3 regions of the Mucilaginibacter mali genome follow, and region 2 is predicted to be linked to each of the others. Evidence: riboswitches for the same ligand, from Rfam matches in the RefSeq annotation. Region 2 holds a riboswitch; each other region holds the start of a gene.
The links. Region 2 has a riboswitch for S-adenosylmethionine ahead of HQ865_RS09385 (homoserine O-acetyltransferase family protein). Riboswitches for the same ligand answer to the same signal wherever they lie in the genome.
Positions count from the first base shown of each region.

Region 1 (5,911 bases), 2.5 Mb from region 2:
AAAAATTATCAAAAACAGCAAAAATATCCGGTAATTTTCCTGTTCGATCCGGCTGCGCGGGGTAAAATGGTGGTTGGTTTATACCGAAAAGCGGCAACCGAATATGGCTTTATCCTCATCGCATCCAACAATAGCCGCAATGGCCCGATGGGCGAATCGCTAAACGCGGCCACCGCGATGTTTACCGACGCATTTAAGAAATACAGTATCGACGAGCGGCAGGTTTACCTTGCCGGTTTCTCGGGTGGGGCAAGGGTGGCAACTACCATAGGGCTGCAATCCGGCGGTATAACAGGTATAATTGCCTGTAGTGCGGGTTTCAGCGAGCCCATCCCCAAAGCAAAATTGCCATGGACTCTGGCTGCCATCGCAGGTAACCAGGATTTTAACTATGTAGAGTTGCAGCAGGTTGTGCAAACCTTGCAATCAAGCGGGAGTGTTAGTGCTTTGCAAATGTTCGCTGGCCCTCACCGCTGGCCGCCGGTTGATGTTTTTATGAGCGCGTTGTTATGGTCGCTCCTCCAACATCAAAAACAAAGCAATGAAGATAAGATCGTACAATACAGGGCCTTGATAGATGGCCTTATCGGGCAAAACATTTCGGTAGCTACTAAGGCAAACTTGTACCGGCAGTATCTCAGCATAAAACAAGATGCAGATTATGCTGAAAAGCTGAAAGCACTGGAAACATCTGCCGGCTACCGGGATGAGCTGGCACAGGAAAAGCAATTGATGATCAAGGAAAATGCCTGTCAGCAAAAGATTGCCGAAGCTTTTCAGCAGATCATCACCGCGAATACCACCGCCATAAAAACCAAAGGCTGGTGGAAAAACGAGTTAGCATCGCTTAACAAAATGCTGCTATCACACCTACCGGCCGATAGCAATTATGTGGCCCGACAAAAAGCGTTCATCATAGCTAACGCCGCCGAAAGCTTTGGCAATTATTACAGCGCGAAACGGTATGATACTGCGGCTGAGTTGCTGACAGTATCTGAAGTCTTCGAACCCGAAAACCCTCTGGTATACTATCGCCATGCCTTACTGGTTGCCGCCGATAAAGACGAAAGCGGTACGCTTTATTACCTCAAGCAAGCTATCAGCCATAACTTCTCCAAACAACCATTGCGGACGGAGCCGGCGTTTGGATTTTTAAGGGATAATAAGAAATTCCAGTCGCTGGTTTACTGAAAAGGATTGGGTTATGTATACTCTTTGTACCGGGTAACCGATAAAGTAACTATCCGGTAAAGCAATACCGCCAAAGCTGGTATCCCCAACCAATGCGCATGCCACGATGCGGCAATATTGCCATGAAAAAGATAAGCTATCGCGTGGCCGATCCCACAGCCGGGGCACCAGGTAAAGCCCATTAATCGCAGTGGACACAGCACAAAATGAGTTTGCGTTGGGTCGCTAAAGCCGAGAGCGATGAGTGCGGCTACCCAAAACAGGAGTTCGATATTTGAGCGAATGAGTTTCAATAGTTCAAATATCTGCAATTAATTTATCATAGTAGTATCAGCTTAGTAATACCCCTGCTAATTCCATTTGCAATTGATAAGTTTATTGCGCAATTTTGCACTGCTTATAGAGAAAGACGGAGGGATTAGACCCTGCGATGTCTTAGCAACCTGTGCTAACAAGGTGCTAAATTCTACTCAAGCCCCTTAAGGCTGCGGGAAAGATAAGCGAAGGTCAAAGTACTACCCGACTTTTCGATATAAGCCGCTTTATAGATGTGAGATATTAGATATGAGATTTGAGACCATTTTGGGTGTCTGTTCCCATATATCTGATATCTCCGTAACTGTTAAGATGCTGCATCTGGGTGTGAAATGTCTCACATCTCAAATCTCGCATCTCATATCTCAACAATGGATATTAGAAAAGAATTAGAGAAACGCATCCTGGTGATAGACGGGGCCATGGGTACCATGATACAGCGGTACAACCTTACGGAAGAAGACTTCCGTGGGGAGCGCTTCCGCGACCATAAGTCTGATTTAAAAGGCAATAACGACCTGCTGAACCTGACGCGCCCGGATGTGATCAAAGCCATCCATAAAGAATACCTTGATGCCGGTGCCGATATCATCGAGACCAACACATTCAGCACGCAGGTAATTTCGCTGGCCGACTACCACATGGAAGAACTGGCTTACGAGATGAGCTACGAGGGTGCCCGCATTGCCCGCGAAGTGGTGGACGAATACAATCAACTTACGCCCGAAAAGCCGCGCTTTGTGGCTGGTGCTGTTGGGCCAACGAACCGTACCGCGTCGCTATCGCCCGATGTTAACGACCCAGGCTATCGTGCCGTTAACTTTGATATTTTAGCCGATGCCTATTACGACCAGATCCGCGGATTGGTGGATGGCGGATCGGACCTTTTACTGATCGAAACTATTTTTGATACCCTTAACGCAAAGGCTGCCCTGTTTGCTGCCAAACGTTATTTTGATGAATTAAGAGCTAACCCGGAATTAAGGAAGTCTCTCCCTTCCGGGGAGAGATTTAGAGAGGGGTCGGGCTTGCCATTGATGATATCGGGTACCATTACCGATGCATCTGGCCGTACCTTATCAGGCCAGACGGTCGAGGCTTTTTGGGATTCGGTACAGCATGCCAACCTGCTTTCGGTAGGTTTGAACTGTGCGCTGGGTGCTAAAGAAATGCGCCCTCACCTGGAAGAGCTGGCACACAAAGCCGATGTTTTTGTATCGGCCTACCCTAATGCCGGTTTGCCAAACGAGTTTGGCCAGTACGACGAAGTTCCGCACGAGACCGCGCACCTGGTAGAAGATTTTATGCTGAACGGGATGGTGAATATCGTAGGCGGTTGCTGCGGTACCACGCCCGACCATATCCGTGCCATTGCCGAAAAAGCCGCCAATGTAAAACCCCGCAAGCGCCCTGAGATAGCGCCCTACATGCGCCTGAGCGGTCTGGAAGCCGTTACCATTACGCCCGAAACCAATTTTGTGAACGTGGGTGAGCGTACCAATATCACCGGGTCGCCAAAATTCAGTAAGCTGATACTGGCCGAGGATTACGAGGGCGCCTTAACCGTTGCCCGCCAGCAGGTAGAAGGCGGCGCGCAGGTGATAGACGTGAATATGGACGAAGGCATGATCGATTCGGAAGCGACCATGACCAAGTTCCTGAACCTGCTGGCATCCGAGCCGGATATCGCCAAGTTGCCTATCATGGTCGATTCATCAAAATGGACGGTGATAGAAGCGGGTTTGAAATGCTTGCAGGGGAAAGGTATCGTGAACTCCATCTCGCTGAAAGAGGGCGAGGATAAATTTAAAGAATACGCCCGCAAGATATTAAGCTACGGCGCGGCCACCGTGGTAATGGCCTTTGATGAACAAGGCCAGGCCGATAGCTTTGAACGCCGTATAGAGATATGTAAGCGCAGTTATGATATATTGGTTGATGAAGTAGGCTTCCCGCCGCAGGATATCATCTTCGATCCGAATATCCTGACCGTGGCCACCGGTTTGGAAGAGCATAATAACTACGCGGTAGATTTTATTAAGGCTACCAAATGGATAAAAGAGAACTTGCCGCATGCCAAAGTAAGCGGCGGTGTAAGTAATATCTCGTTCTCGTTCCGCGGTAATAACGTGGTGCGCGAGGCCATGCACTCGGCTTTCCTTTACCATGCCATTAAAGCGGGCATGGATATGGGCATTGTTAACGCCGGCATGCTTGAAGTTTACGAAGAGATACCCAAAGACCTGCTGGAACTGGTAGAGGATGTGCTGCTTAACCGCCGCGAAGATGCTACCGAGCGCCTGGTTACATTTGCCGACACGGTAAAAAGTAAGGGCAAAGAGATTATTCGTGATGAGGAATGGCGTAAAGGCACCGTGCAGGAGCGCCTGTCTCACGCGCTGGTAAAAGGCATTATCGAATATTTGGATGATGACGTGGAAGAAGCCCGCCAGGCCTACAGCAAGCCGCTGGAAGTTATTGAAGGCCCGCTAATGGATGGCATGAATATCGTAGGTGACCTGTTCGGTGCCGGTAAGATGTTCTTGCCGCAGGTGGTAAAATCGGCCCGTGTAATGAAAAAAGCTGTGGCTTACCTGTTGCCGTTCATCGAATTGGAAAAACAGCGTGTGATAGATGCGGGCGAGGATAGTTCGGGCAGTCGCGCCAATGCCGGTAAGGTATTAATGGCCACCGTAAAAGGAGATGTGCACGATATTGGCAAGAATATAGTAGGTGTGGTACTGGCCTGTAACAACTTCGAGGTGATAGACCTTGGGGTGATGGTGCCTGCGCAAAAAATTATTGAAGAAGCTAAAAAGCAACAGGTTGATATTATTGGTTTAAGTGGACTGATCACCCCATCGCTTGATGAGATGGTTCACTTTGCCAAAGAGATGGAGCGCGAAGGGTTTACAATTCCGCTTATTATTGGCGGGGCTACTACCTCACGCATACATGCCGCTGTAAAGGTTGCGCCAAATTACTCAGGTGCTGCCATCCACGTGCTGGATGCATCGCGCAGTGTAACGGTTTGCAGCAGCCTGCTGGGTAAAGATAAGGACGAATATGTAGCCGGCATAAAAGCCGAATATGAGAAAGCCCGCATCGCGCACCTGAATAAAAAATCGGATAAGCGCTTTATGAGCATTGAGGAAGCCCGCGCCGGTAAATTCCAGATCAGTCTGGATGGGGATGTGGCCCCTAAGCCAACGTTCATCGGCACCAAAACCATCGAGGCTTTCCCGCTGGAAGAATTGCTGCCTTATATCGACTGGACACCGTTCTTCCATACCTGGGAATTGCGCGGCAGCTACCCGAAGATCTTTAACGATCAATACGTGGGTACCGAAGCTAAAAAACTGTTCGACGACGCGCAGGTGCTGATGGATAAGATAGTGAAGGGAAAACTGTTGCAGGCTAACGGCGTTATCGGCTTCTGGCCGGCCAACAGCGTGGGCGATGATATTGAACTATATACTGATGATAGTCGTTCGGAAGTGTTCACTACCATCCACACCCTGCGCCAGCAAAACGAAAAAGTAAAGGGCGAACCATATTACGCTCTGTCGGATTTTATTGCCCCTAAAGAAAGTGGCGTGCCCGACTATTGGGGTGGCTTCGCCGTAACGGCAGGTTTAGGCTGCGATGAACTGGTAGCCGAATTTGAGCGCGATCACGACGATTACAACGGCATTATGGCCAAAGCCCTTGCCGACCGCCTGGCCGAAGCCTTTGCCGAAAAAATGCATGAACTGGTACGTAAGGACTATTGGGGTTACGCCAAAGATGAAACGTTGGATAATGTGGAACTGATAAAAGAACAATACCAGGGTATCCGCCCGGCACCGGGTTACCCGGCCTGCCCGGATCATACCGAAAAGACGACCCTGTTCGAGATCCTAAAAGCTGAAGATGCCGCCAAAATGCACCTGACCGAAAGCCTGGCCATGATGCCGGCCGCATCGGTAAGCGGCTTCTACTTCGCGCATCCGCAGGCCAGGTATTTTGGTTTGGGTAAGATCAGCAAAGACCAGGTAGCCGATTATGCCACCCGCAAGCAAATGCCGCTGGAAGATGTGGAACGCTGGCTGGGGCCGAACCTTAACTACTAAGCCCCCCAACCCCCTAAAGGGGGAGCACGGAGCTACCAAACATTTGTAATTTAACTAATAATCACATCCTCGTCCCCCTTTAGGGGGCTGAGGGCTAAAACCAAAATTCCCCCTTTAGGGGGTTAGGGGGTATGAAGATCACCGAACATATACAAAACGCCAAGGGCAAAACACTTTTCTCTTTCGAATTGATACCGCCTTTGAAGGGGCAAAGCATACAGGGTATTTACGATGCCATAGACCCGCTGATGGAGTTCAAGCCACCATTCATCGACGTAACCACCCTGCGCGAG
Region 1 is NZ_CP054139.1:4,735,447-4,741,357, reverse strand. It holds gene HQ865_RS20015 (hypothetical protein) at 1-1,191, shown strand, start outside; gene HQ865_RS20010 (DUF2752 domain-containing protein) at 1,203-1,502, opposite strand; SAM riboswitch class I at 1,586-1,694, shown strand; gene metH (methionine synthase) at 1,878-5,618, shown strand; gene HQ865_RS20000 (methylenetetrahydrofolate reductase) at 5,750-5,911, shown strand, end outside.
Region 1: another riboswitch for S-adenosylmethionine. It lies ahead of metH (methionine synthase); the one in region 2 lies ahead of HQ865_RS09385 (homoserine O-acetyltransferase family protein).

Region 2 (5,911 bases):
GTGTCTTGGTCATTCTTTTTGATAGTTCATGGTTCATGGATCATAGTTCATGGCAGAAACCGTTATGAACTATGATCCATGAACCATCGGCTAATTTATCACCGGTAATTTATAAAATTGCGGCTTCGCCTGGTTAGGGAACTCATATTCATTGTAATCGGTGACTACGTTATATAAGGTATCCCTTTCTATCGGGTGGCGGCCGGCTTGCTTGATCAGTTCCACCAGTTCGCGTGTGCTCATGGCCGGGTGCTGTTCTTCGGCGCCTGCCATGCTGTAAATTTTGGTGGTATCGTCCAGTGTCCCATCAATATCATCAACACCAAAATTCAGAGAAAGTTGCGCCGTAGTGCGGCTGATCATTGCCCAATAAGCTTTGATATGGTCGAAGTTATCCAGATAAATACGCGCGATGGCGTAGTTACGCAGGTCTTCCACTACCGATGTTTCGGCAATGTTCGACATTTGGTTATCTTTATTCCTAAACTTCAGCGGGATGAAGGTTTGGAAGCCGCCAGTTCTGTCCTGTAACCAGCGTAGCTGCTCCATGTGGTCGACGCGATGTTTGTATTCTTCTATATGTCCGTACAGCATCGTAGCGTTTGACCGCATACCCAGTTTATGCCATTCCTCGTGAATTTGCAACCATTGGTCGCCGGTGCATTTATCCCTGGCTATCTGGTCGCGTATTTCGGGATGGAATATCTCGGCGCCACCACCGGGCATACTTTCCAGGCCCGATTCTTTCATCATGCGCATGCCGGTGGCATAATCTACCTTAGCTTTTTTAAAAATGTAGTGATATTCAACCGGGGTTAATGCCTTTACATGTAACTCAGGGCGATGCTCCTTTATCCGGCTGAAAAGCTCCATATAAAAAGGCATATCATATTGTGGCAACACACCGCCGACAATATGTACCTCGGTAACCGGCTCATCATCGTATTTGGCGATCATGCCCAGCATATCCTCCATGGTATACTCCCAACCTTGCGAGCGCTCCTTAATTAAGCGCGAGTAGGAGCAAAATTTGCAATCGTAAACACACAGGTTAGTAGGCTCGATATGGAAGTTGCGGTTGAAGTAAGTTTTATCGCCATGCTTCTGCTCGCGGATATGGTTGGCCAAGATGCCTAAATATCCTAATTCCCCTTTCTCATAAAGCAAAACACCTTCATCAAATGTAATGCGCTGACCGTGGAGTACCTTTTCGGCGATGTGTTTTAATTCGGGTAAAAGATTTGCACCATTCAGCAACACCCGGAATTTATCTGATACATCCATCTGTAAATAAATTTGCTCCAAATGTAGCAAAAAGCGTGGTATTGCTAATTCTTTTATTACAATACACGTTTAAACATATAAGTTTGACAATTTATTTACAGTGGTGTTATGGATTTGATATTTACCCCGATGAAACAATCGTCCTGGCACCCTTTCGGGAAGTAGCCGCAGGTGCTGATCATCCCGTCATCATTGATTTCAAAATAGATTTCGTTTTTGCTTTTATCAACCGATAGCCATTCGGCTTTAGCTTTGGCGTAAATTTCATCTATAGTTAATGATGGCGGCACTTCGGTATGTGTGTTCAGCGTAGCCGAATTCTCCGTCCATGTTTTAACCACCGATCTGTTTCCGGAATTACTGGTGTAAAGTGTATAGGCCCTTTCGGTCACTACACCGTTTCTTACAGTGATGTTTGTTTCGGTGCTGCTCCCGCTAAAAGAAGCGGTAATTACTGTGTACGTGTACGAATTGTTGACGGTTGATTTAAAGGCGTTCCATTTTTTCAAGCTCGTATCAAACTCAGAATGGTAGGATATATTATCTTTTTTGCAGGAAAAACAAAGCAAAATTACAACACAAAAGAGTGCATATTTCATATCTGTTAAGGTTTTTAAATAGCAATACGTAATTTAGCCGCCCAACGCTACACAATATGAAAATAGAGACCATTGCCATACATGCCGGAAATAAAACCGATGACGCCACAAAAGCGGTGATCCAACCCATCGTCATGTCGACTACGTTTGAACGCGAGGTTGACGGCAGCTATGCCAAAGGTTATATCTACAGTCGCGCTGCTAATCCTAACAGGCATTTGCTGGAAAATGTGCTGGCCCAGTTAGAAGGCGGTGTTGAGGCAGCGGCTTTTTCATCGGGCAACGCGGCTGGTATGGCGGTATTTCAGTCTTTAAAACCCGGTACGCATATTATTGGGCCTGATGATATGTATCATGGTTTGCGCAACCAGATCAAATCATTGTTTGCCGGAATACTTGAGTTTGATTTTATTGATGTGAATGATGAAGCGGTGCTGAAGGCGCACATCAAATCAAATACAGGATTGATCTGGGTAGAAACGCCTTCGAACCCTTTATTAAAGGTAACCGATATTAAAAATGTAATTGCTATTGCCAGGCAGCATGATATTAAAGTAGTGTGCGATAATACATTCGCTACGCCGATATTCCAGCAGCCGTTGAGCTTGGGAGCCGACCTGGTGATGCATTCATCAACCAAATACTTCGGCGGGCATAGCGACCTGATGGGCGGCGCGTTGATCACTCCCGAAAATAATGAATGGTGGCAGCGTATCCGCCAGGTGCAGGAAATGGGCGGCGCTATCCCCTCGCCCATGGATTGTTATTATTTGGTGCGCAGCTTAAAGACTTTGCCTTACCGGATGAAAGGCCATGAGCACAATGCTAACTTGCTAACCCGGTTTTTAGAAAAGCACCCCAATGTAGAAAGCGTGATGTATCCGGGCTTGGCTTCACATCCACAGCATGAGGTTGCTAAATCGCAGATGCTGGGCTTCGGGGCGATGTTCTCGTTCTGTGTAAAAGGCGGTGCTGATGAAGCTAAAAAGGTATTATCCAAACTGAAATTGTTTACCATAGCCACCAGTTTGGGCGGTGTGGAAAGCCTGATAGAACACCGTGCATCGGTTGAAGGGCCGGATACTAAAACACCGCATAATTTATTGCGGGTGTCGATCGGTTTAGAACACATTGATGATTTGATCGAGGATATGGAGCAGGCGCTTGCTTTTTAGGCAAAAGGATAAAGGTAAAAAGGCGAAAGGTCAAAATTTGCGAACCTTTATCCTTTCGCCTTTTACCTTTATCCTTGAAATAAAAATAAAATTTGGCAGATAAGTAATTATCATCCTATATTTGGAACATTATTTGGTAGTGATACCAAAATCAAATCAAACCCCTCAAAAAGGTTTCGATTTATAAAGAAGCGGCGAGAGATCAGGCTCAGAGACCCGCTGGCAACCCTCCAGGGTGGAGAAGGTGCCAAATCCTGGCCCGGTGAATGGATCATCGGGGGATATAAATTAATAACCATGAAAAGTCTGATTATTATCCAACAAAACTCTTCTGATACGCAAACGCGTACCTGCTCAATTTGCCATACCCCTAACCGCGGTATGCGAATTTGTTGTTGCTGTTGCTAAGCAATACACGTTCCCTCAGTATTAATTATCGCGAACACGTGTATAGCTTTTAATAGCTTAATTCGCTATTTATCAATTAATTATCAATTTATTTCAGATCACACAATGCCGTCGAAGCATTAAACATGAATACACAAATATTTAAATACAATAAACCCTTCGAACTGGAATCGGGCAAGCACCTGCCCGAACTGGAGATTGGTTTTCATACCTACGGGACCCTTAACCGCGATGCCAGTAACGTAGTTTGGGTGTGCCACGCGCTCACAGCAAATTCGGATGTACTGGATTGGTGGAAAGGGCTTTTTGGCGATGGCTTTTATTTTAATCCCGATGAGCATTTCATCGTATGCGCTAATATCCTGGGTTCGGCTTATGGCACTACCAATCCTTTAAGCGTTAACCCTGCGACAAGTCAGCCCTATTACCTTACATTTCCTGATTATACCATCCGCGACATTGTAAAGGCACACCGTTTACTGGCCGATCATTTGGGCATTAATCAAATAGAGATATTGTTGGGCGGCTCCTTAGGCGGGCAGCAGGCTTTGGAATGGAGCATTATGGAGCCCTCGCGCATCCGCAACCTGATACTGATTGCCAGTAACGCCCGGCATTCACCATGGGGCATCGCCTTTAACGAGTCGCAACGCATGGCTTTAAGCGCGGATAGTACCTTATATGATAATACCCCCGATGGTGGTAGCAAAGGATTGAAGGCTGCCCGCAGCATCGCCCTCCTATCGTACCGTAACCATAAAACGTATAACCTTACCCAGCAGGAACAAACGGACGAGCTGCATAATTACCGCGCGGCCAGCTACCAAAACTATCAGGGCCAGAAACTGGTGAACAGATTTAATGCCTACAGTTATTGGTATTTAACCAGGGTGATGGATTCGCACAATGCAGGCCGCGGCAGGCATGGCGTTGAAGCGGCACTGGCTACCATTACGGCACGAACGCTGGTGATCGGTATTAAGTCAGACGTGTTATTCCCTATCGAGGAGCAGCAATACCTGTTCAGACAGATCCCAAAGGCGGCTTTGGCCGAAATGGATTCGTTTTACGGGCATGATGGGTTCCTGATCGACACCGAATTATTAACCAATATTATTTCATCCTTTTTTAAAACAGACGTAAAAGGCAAGATCATCGACTTGCAGCAAACCGCATAAATATAAAAATGAGCAAAAAACTAAAGATCGGACTTTTTGGCTTTGGCGTAGTGGGCCAGGGCTTGTATGATATCATCCGCACTAAAAACCTGAATATCGAAATTGTTAAAATAGCAATCAAAGACCCTGCGAAAACACGTTCGCTGCCGGCCGAATTATTCACTACCGACCGGGACGAACTGCTGAACAACCCGGAGATCAATACCATTGTAGAGCTGATCAACGATACTGAAGCAGCATACCACATTGTATCCACCGCTTTAAAAACCGGGAAAAATGTGGTATCGTCCAGCAAAAAGATGGTGGCCCTGTACCTGCAGGAACTGATTGACCTGCAACATGAGCATGGCACATCGCTGCTATACGAGGGCGCAGTATGCGGCAGTATCCCTATTATCCGTAACCTGGAAGAATATTATGATAATGAGTTGCTGCACTCTATCAGTGGTATCTTTAATGGTTCGTCCAATTATATCTTATCAAAGGGATATAACGACAACATAGACTACGACAGCGCTTTGAAACTGGCGCAGGATCTTGGCTTTGCCGAAACCGACCCTACTATGGACGTGGGTGGTTTTGATGCCAAATTTAAACTGGTTATTGCTGCAACCCACGCTTACGGGGTAATTGTAAAACCCGAGGATGTATTGAACGTTGGCATCCAAAACCTGGCCGCGCGCGATCTGCAATATGCCCGTGAAAAGAAATTGAAGATAAAACTGGTGCCGGTCGCCAAAAAACTGGATGAGGAGAACGTAACCATGTTTGTGCTGCCTAAGTTTGTGCACGAGAACGAGTTTCTGTACAATGTAGATTACGAGTACAATTGTGTAACCGTACAGGCTGCCTTTGCCGATCAGCAGTTCTTTTATGGTAAGGGAGCGGGCGGTCACCCTACGGGTTCGGCGGTGTTATCAGATATCGCGGCTTTGCGTTACGATTACCAGTACGAGTATAAAAAAGCGCACAACAAGCGCGATCTGCAGTTTACCAACAACATCGAACTGAATATTTACCTGCGTTACGAGGACGAGAGTTTAGTTGACGCGCTGGAATTTGAACACATCCACGAGCGCTTTTACTCGGGCGATTACAAGTTTGTGATCGGAAAGATCAATTTGCAAAATCTGATCGATAACCAACACCGTATATTGAATAGTAAGGCGTTTGTAGCCTTTGCCGATCAGCTAACAGGGGTCAGTTTAGCTACGGCAGCAAAACAATCGGCTGAGGTTTTTTAGTAGATTTCCTCACCTGTACAATC
Region 2 is NZ_CP054139.1:2,227,979-2,233,889, forward strand. It holds gene HQ865_RS09365 (histidine phosphatase family protein) at 1-13, opposite strand, end outside; gene mqnE (aminofutalosine synthase MqnE) at 91-1,284, opposite strand; gene HQ865_RS09375 (hypothetical protein) at 1,380-1,793, opposite strand; gene HQ865_RS09380 (trans-sulfuration enzyme family protein) at 1,940-3,058, shown strand; SAM riboswitch class I at 3,237-3,348, shown strand; gene HQ865_RS09385 (homoserine O-acetyltransferase family protein) at 3,592-4,644, shown strand; gene HQ865_RS09390 (homoserine dehydrogenase) at 4,653-5,888, shown strand.

Region 3 (5,911 bases), 1.3 Mb from region 2:
GTTTTGTCGGCGGCTTCTTCCTTAAAGGTGTTCAGCATGGCCTCAAACTTCACCTGCATATGTTCGGATGGGGCAGGGGTTTCCATCTCGCCCATTTCTATCCACAGTTCCTTCATAGCCTCCAGTTCGGCGCGGCAGCCCGGGCAACCGCTTAGGTGTTGCTCCAGCTTCAGGCGTTCGGCCGGTGGCAGGGCTTTATCTATCCAACTGGTAAACAGTTCGCTATATTTTTCACAGTCCATTTTCAATTCCTCTGTTTAGCGTTCAATTTTTGTGTAAATCTCTTTTAGCTGACACATGGCCCGGTGCACCCGCACCTTAACCGCGCCCTCGCTAATGTTTAATATCTGTGCAATTTCCTGGTGCTTTAACTCCTGGAAACGGCTGAGCGACAGTATCTCGCGCTCATCATCATTTAGTTTGGCCATGGCGCGGTGCAAGCCCTGCGCCGCCTGTTTTTTATCTAATTGCTCTGCCACATCAGTGCCGCCGGGCAGGTAGTCGGCCATATCTTCTACGCCATCTTTTGCCATCACCAGTTTTTTACGCTTACCCTGATCTTTCAGCACATTGCGGGCAATGGCATACATCCAGTGGATAAATTCGCCGCTGCCGGTAAAGTTTTGGCGGTACTTCAGCATTTTATAAAACACCTGCTGCACCATGTCCTCGGCAGCCTCGCGCTGGTAGGTCATGTGGAAAAGGAAACCATACAACTGGCGATGGTAGCGCTGAAACAGCAGCCCCATGCGGTCCAGGTCGCCGGCCTTCACCTTTAGCATGATCGCATTGTCGGTCAGCTTATCCAATGCGTGTGATGTTAGTATAGTTAATCATATATTATATGCCTGTAAACTCCGGCTAAAAAAAATGGTTACAGGAAAATTAAGAAAAAAATATCTGAACCATGATTAAACAGATTTTTAAGATGACAAGATAGGGGACCTGGAGTTGGGGATGCACAGTGATTGTTCAAATTCTTTTAAAATGTCCTGAATCCTGAAAATCTGTTTAATCCCGGTTCTGACAATTCCGCGTTAGCGATAGAAGCGGATACCGGCCCTGTGGCTAAAGCCTGTGCAGTATGAGCGGATAGCGCGGGCCGCAGGCAACGCCATAAATATATTATGATAATAAATTGTGGCCCGATAAAATATCGGTTTTGACGTTTAATGGGTCTTATTATTTGTATAAACACCGTTACAATAGCTATTTAATAAGTATTTTATAAAACAAGTAATAAATATGCGCTGTTGCTTTAACATAATAATTTTCAACCTTATGAAACAACAGGAAGAACACGATCATGATAAAACCGTCAGACGGTTACTTGATAAAGTTAGGCATTACCGCAAGCTAAATAAACTGACACAGGGGCACCTTGCCCGGCATTTGCGCATATCGCAAAACGCTTACAGTAAGCTTGAGCGCGGTATTAGCGAACTTACTATTTACAAGCTACTGGTTATTATGCAGATACTGGGCATCAGTATTTTTGAATTGCTGGAGAAGCATTAAATACTCAAGCTAAGGGGAACTGCCGGTATATTATTAATTGTATTGGCGGTATATGGTTAATATCAAATATTACTATATTTGATATTAACCAACCCTTAATTATGAAAGCAATTTGTACCCTCATCCTCGCTGCCGCCGCGCTGTCGATAACAGCCTGCCGCAACCCGCAAACCGAAGCGTCGAACAAAAAAATAACTGCTTACCCCGATAACAGCACCAAATACAAACAAGCCCTGATAGCCGAACTGAAGGCACATCCCGAGGGTTTTACCTATACGTTTAGAGGTTATACCAAAAAAGCGAATGCCGAATATATGTCGGTACGCATTAAACGCGGAAGTTTTGATAATGTGGAAGAAGTTTTGGTAAACAAATGGAACAAGCTGGATGGCATCCGCCGGACAAAAGGCCTGGGTTATCGCGCCGCCGAATTAAAGGGACTTAAACTTGACCTGGTAAGCACCGGTAACGAGCAGTGCTTTGTTTATGAGGATTTGGATAGGATAGTTGACTAAGACCGCTGATGTGCGCTGATTATTTGATTTCGCTGATTTTTTGAAAAATTAGATAATCAATGAAATCAAAACAATCATCTAAAAATCAGCGGTCAATTTTCTGTCTGATAATCAACCTATTTCAAATAAATTCTACTAAATCTATAGATTTTATTTGCTATTTTAATTATTGCCCTTATATTTGTTGCCATAATCGTTCTTTTATTTACTTATCCAGAAAGACTGAGGGAAAGGCCCGAAGACGTCTTGGCAACCTGTACCGCCTTTATCGGCCGTAACAAGGTGCTAATTCCTGCTCCGTTACCAAAACGGGGAAAGATAAGCGAGTGAACAAACACAACCATTGCTACGGTTTCTCTCCCTTTCGGTTTTCGCGGATAAGCGATGCATAAAACAATAATTTTAAGATAACAATTAATCGGCCTGTATTAGTTAGTTTTGAGTTGATAACCACGAAACTTTTAAATACATCCGATCACAAATTTTAAAAACGAAAAACATGAGTTTACGATTAGGCGACGATGCGCCAAACTTTAAAGCACAAACCAGCCAGGGCGAAATTGATTTCTACGAATTTTTAGGCGACGGCTGGGGCGTACTGTTCAGTCACCCTGCCGATTATACCCCGGTGTGCACTACCGAACTGGGCCGCACCGCCGCACTGAAAGAAGAATTTGCCAAGCGCAACGTGAAAGTAGCGGCACTGAGTGTAGATTCGGTAGAATCGCACCACGGATGGATCAGCGATATCAACGAAACGCAAGGCGTTGAAGTAACCTTCCCCATTATAGCCGACGAAGACCGCAAGATTGCCGAGGCTTACGATATGATCCACCCGAATGCTTCGCTGAACGCTACGGTGCGCTCGCTGTTCATCATAGGTCCGGATAAAAAGATCAAGCTGATCATTACTTATCCAGCATCTACCGGCCGTAACTTTAACGAGATATTGCGTGTGATCGACTCGCTGCAACTGACCGCCTACCACAGCGTAGCCACTCCGGCCGATTGGAAAGACGGCGAGGATGTAGTAGTGCTGCCCTCTATCAAAACCGAGGATATCCCTGATAAGTTCCCGAAAGGGCATAAAGTGGTGAAGCCATATTTAAGGACAACACCGCAGCCGAATAAGTAATACCCCTCCCGGCCTCCCCGAGGGGGAGGAGTTGGGAAAGAAATACAGGCCTCTCTAAATAAAAGTAAAACTGTGCAAGGTTTTAAAGTCTCCCCCCTCGGGGGAGATTTAGAGGGGGAGATTTCCTCAAAAAGTAAAACTGTGCAAGGTTTTATTAATGAGGGAGATAAACGATACCCGGCCCCGAGCGATAAAAGGTAAAACTGTGCAAGGTTTTATGCAGCCCCGAAAGGGGCGGGGCATATGGTCAGATGGCCGAGTGGTGAGGCGGAGGTTAGCAAAACCTTTTACGGTGGTTCAACTCCATCTCTGACCTCGAAGCTTAAATCCCGAAAACACTTATTGTTTTTTGAATTTAATAGCGAGGAAAGAAAATTTAAATAAATACTATAAAATCTATAGATATTATATACATTTGAAATAATGCACCAGAACATGAAATATTTTAACATCATTTATGGTTCAGCCCGATGTTGTAGCCCGGCTGAAATTGAATCATAAAGACGCCGCGAGGCAACCTGTTCACCATTAAGTAAAAATATCATCATGTTAGCTACAACTATAAACAATACCAAATATCCTTTTTTCGATCTGTCTGAAATTATCCCCGAGCGCGATCTGGGCTTTAGAGCCTATAAGCCGTTGAAGCCGGTCCGCAACGGCAATTACCTGCCCGGTTTTACCCTGCAGGCAGCCTATACCCGCTGGCAACACTTTTTTAATGGTGCCGAAACACATGGCGCCTTGCTATTGCGCCAGCTACTGAGCAAACCGCTGGTCATCAGTTTTTACTCGCCCCAATGGCGGCAACATGGTTTGGAGCAATTGAAACAATTGAACGCTATCCAATCAGAAATAAAAGCCAGCGGTGGCAACCTGATCATCATCACTGCCGAAAAGGAAAAGGCGCTGGAAAAGTTGGTATGGGAAAATAACCTGTCGTTAAACTTTTACTTCGATGCGAAGTACGAGATTGCCCAAAGCCTGCGCATCTATTCGGACGCCGACCCGGTTTGGAACCGCTTTTCGGGCATTGATACCAACGTGCCGTTATTGGCTACTTATGTATTGGATGCCAACCGGCAGGTGATCTTCGACCAGGTGAGTTATGACCTGAGCGAAGCGATTGCTGCCAAAAGTATCATCAGCGCGGTGTATGGGGCCAGCCTGGCCGAGAATTTAAAAAGATCGGCGTAGGAGGGGGGCCTCACCTAAATCCTCTCCAAAGGAGAGGGTTAGGGTGAGGCCTCTCTCTCAAATTTATATTTATACTTTGTTTGTTAGGTTTGGCCCCGGTAAAGGGGCCTTTCCGTTTATCTGAACCGCTGATCCTTGATCGTCGATCTTTAGATGATTTTCCTGATTTCGTTGATTTTCATGCATCAGCGTCATTACCCTAATCATTCTAAATCAGCGGTTCAGAAAATTTCCCGCCAAAACACGCCCCCATTTTGGCACATCGCCCTTCCATAATGGGGTATCTCTGCCCTAACGAAATGCCCGGAAGTGATTTTGACATAAATTTAAAAGATCGGCACCTGGCTGTTGGCTATAGATCACCTAAATATAAAAACTTCGTTTTTCGCCTGAAAACAAACAATACAGCCCTGAAAAGCGTATATTTACATATCGTTCAATATCTCTTCAATCGCCCATAAAAGCGGGCTTACCACGCTATTTTTATCACTCAACAAAATGTGGCATTATTTTAGCGTAAATCTACTATGCGTGCATAATATATTTTATATGTTTGTGTACCAGTTAATCAAAACCGAAAAAGAATTTTTTATAATGATCACCGTACTAACCTCCATTGTGATGCTTGCGCTTATCGCGTTGCCTTTTTTTAAAAGGGGTAGCAAGCCGGCCGATAAAACCGTTGTTTATAAAAACGATACCGATACCACCCACGCCCATTATGCCATTAACGACCGGGGTTACCTGGAAGAAATATCGGGCAATAAGGTGCACGGCAACTTTATCGATTAAGCACAATTAACGCATTAATAAGTTATCCTTACATCAAGCTCCCGCCGTGGGCTTTTTTTGTGCGCATCCGTACCGTTTTTGCAGGTGAGATGTATCGGCAACCATCCTGCCCTACAGTAAAGGTTTGGATTTTAATGCTTAAGGTTGTACACTTGCATTAGTTATTCATAGCTATTTCATTTACCAAAAATTCCCACGTTTTGAAAGTAATACAAGCAGTACACCCTGAAGATTTTAAGGCCTATCAAACCGCGCAGATCCGCGAGCGCTTTTTGCTTGACGGCATTGTTGAACCCGGTAAAATTAACCTGGTATATACCCATTACGATCGTATGATTGTTGGCGGCGCTTCGCCGCTGGGCACCGAGCTTGACCTGGGCAATTACCCTAACCTGCGCGCCGAATATTTTTTGGAGCGCCGCGAGATTGGCATTATTAACGTTGGCGGCGATGGTACTGTTACCGCTGATGGCACAGCTTACAATGTAAACAAGCTGGACTGCCTGTACATTGGCAAAGGCACTAAAGAGGTAAAATTTGCCAGCAAAAGCGCCGATGCGCCAGCGGTATTCTTTATCCTGTCGGCCCCCGCGCATATGACCTATCCAACCGCCCTGATGACCAACGAAGAAGCGGTTAAGGTACACGCCGGCGCTACCGAAACTGCCAACAAGCGTACCATCAATAAATACATCTTCCTTGAAGGCATCCGTAGCTGCCAGTTGGTAATGGGATTGACCATACTTGAACCGGG
Region 3 is NZ_CP054139.1:898,027-903,937, forward strand. It holds gene HQ865_RS03885 (zf-HC2 domain-containing protein) at 1-242, opposite strand, end outside; gene HQ865_RS03890 (RNA polymerase sigma factor) at 258-809, opposite strand; gene HQ865_RS03895 (helix-turn-helix domain-containing protein) at 1,282-1,518, shown strand; gene HQ865_RS03900 (hypothetical protein) at 1,620-2,033, shown strand; SAM riboswitch class I at 2,240-2,358, shown strand; gene HQ865_RS03905 (peroxiredoxin) at 2,533-3,168, shown strand; tRNA gene HQ865_RS03910 (tRNA-Cys) at 3,414-3,484, shown strand; gene HQ865_RS03915 (peroxiredoxin family protein) at 3,715-4,365, shown strand; gene HQ865_RS03920 (hypothetical protein) at 4,960-5,157, shown strand; gene kduI (5-dehydro-4-deoxy-D-glucuronate isomerase) at 5,358-5,911, shown strand, end outside.
Region 3: another riboswitch for S-adenosylmethionine. It lies ahead of HQ865_RS03905 (peroxiredoxin); the one in region 2 lies ahead of HQ865_RS09385 (homoserine O-acetyltransferase family protein).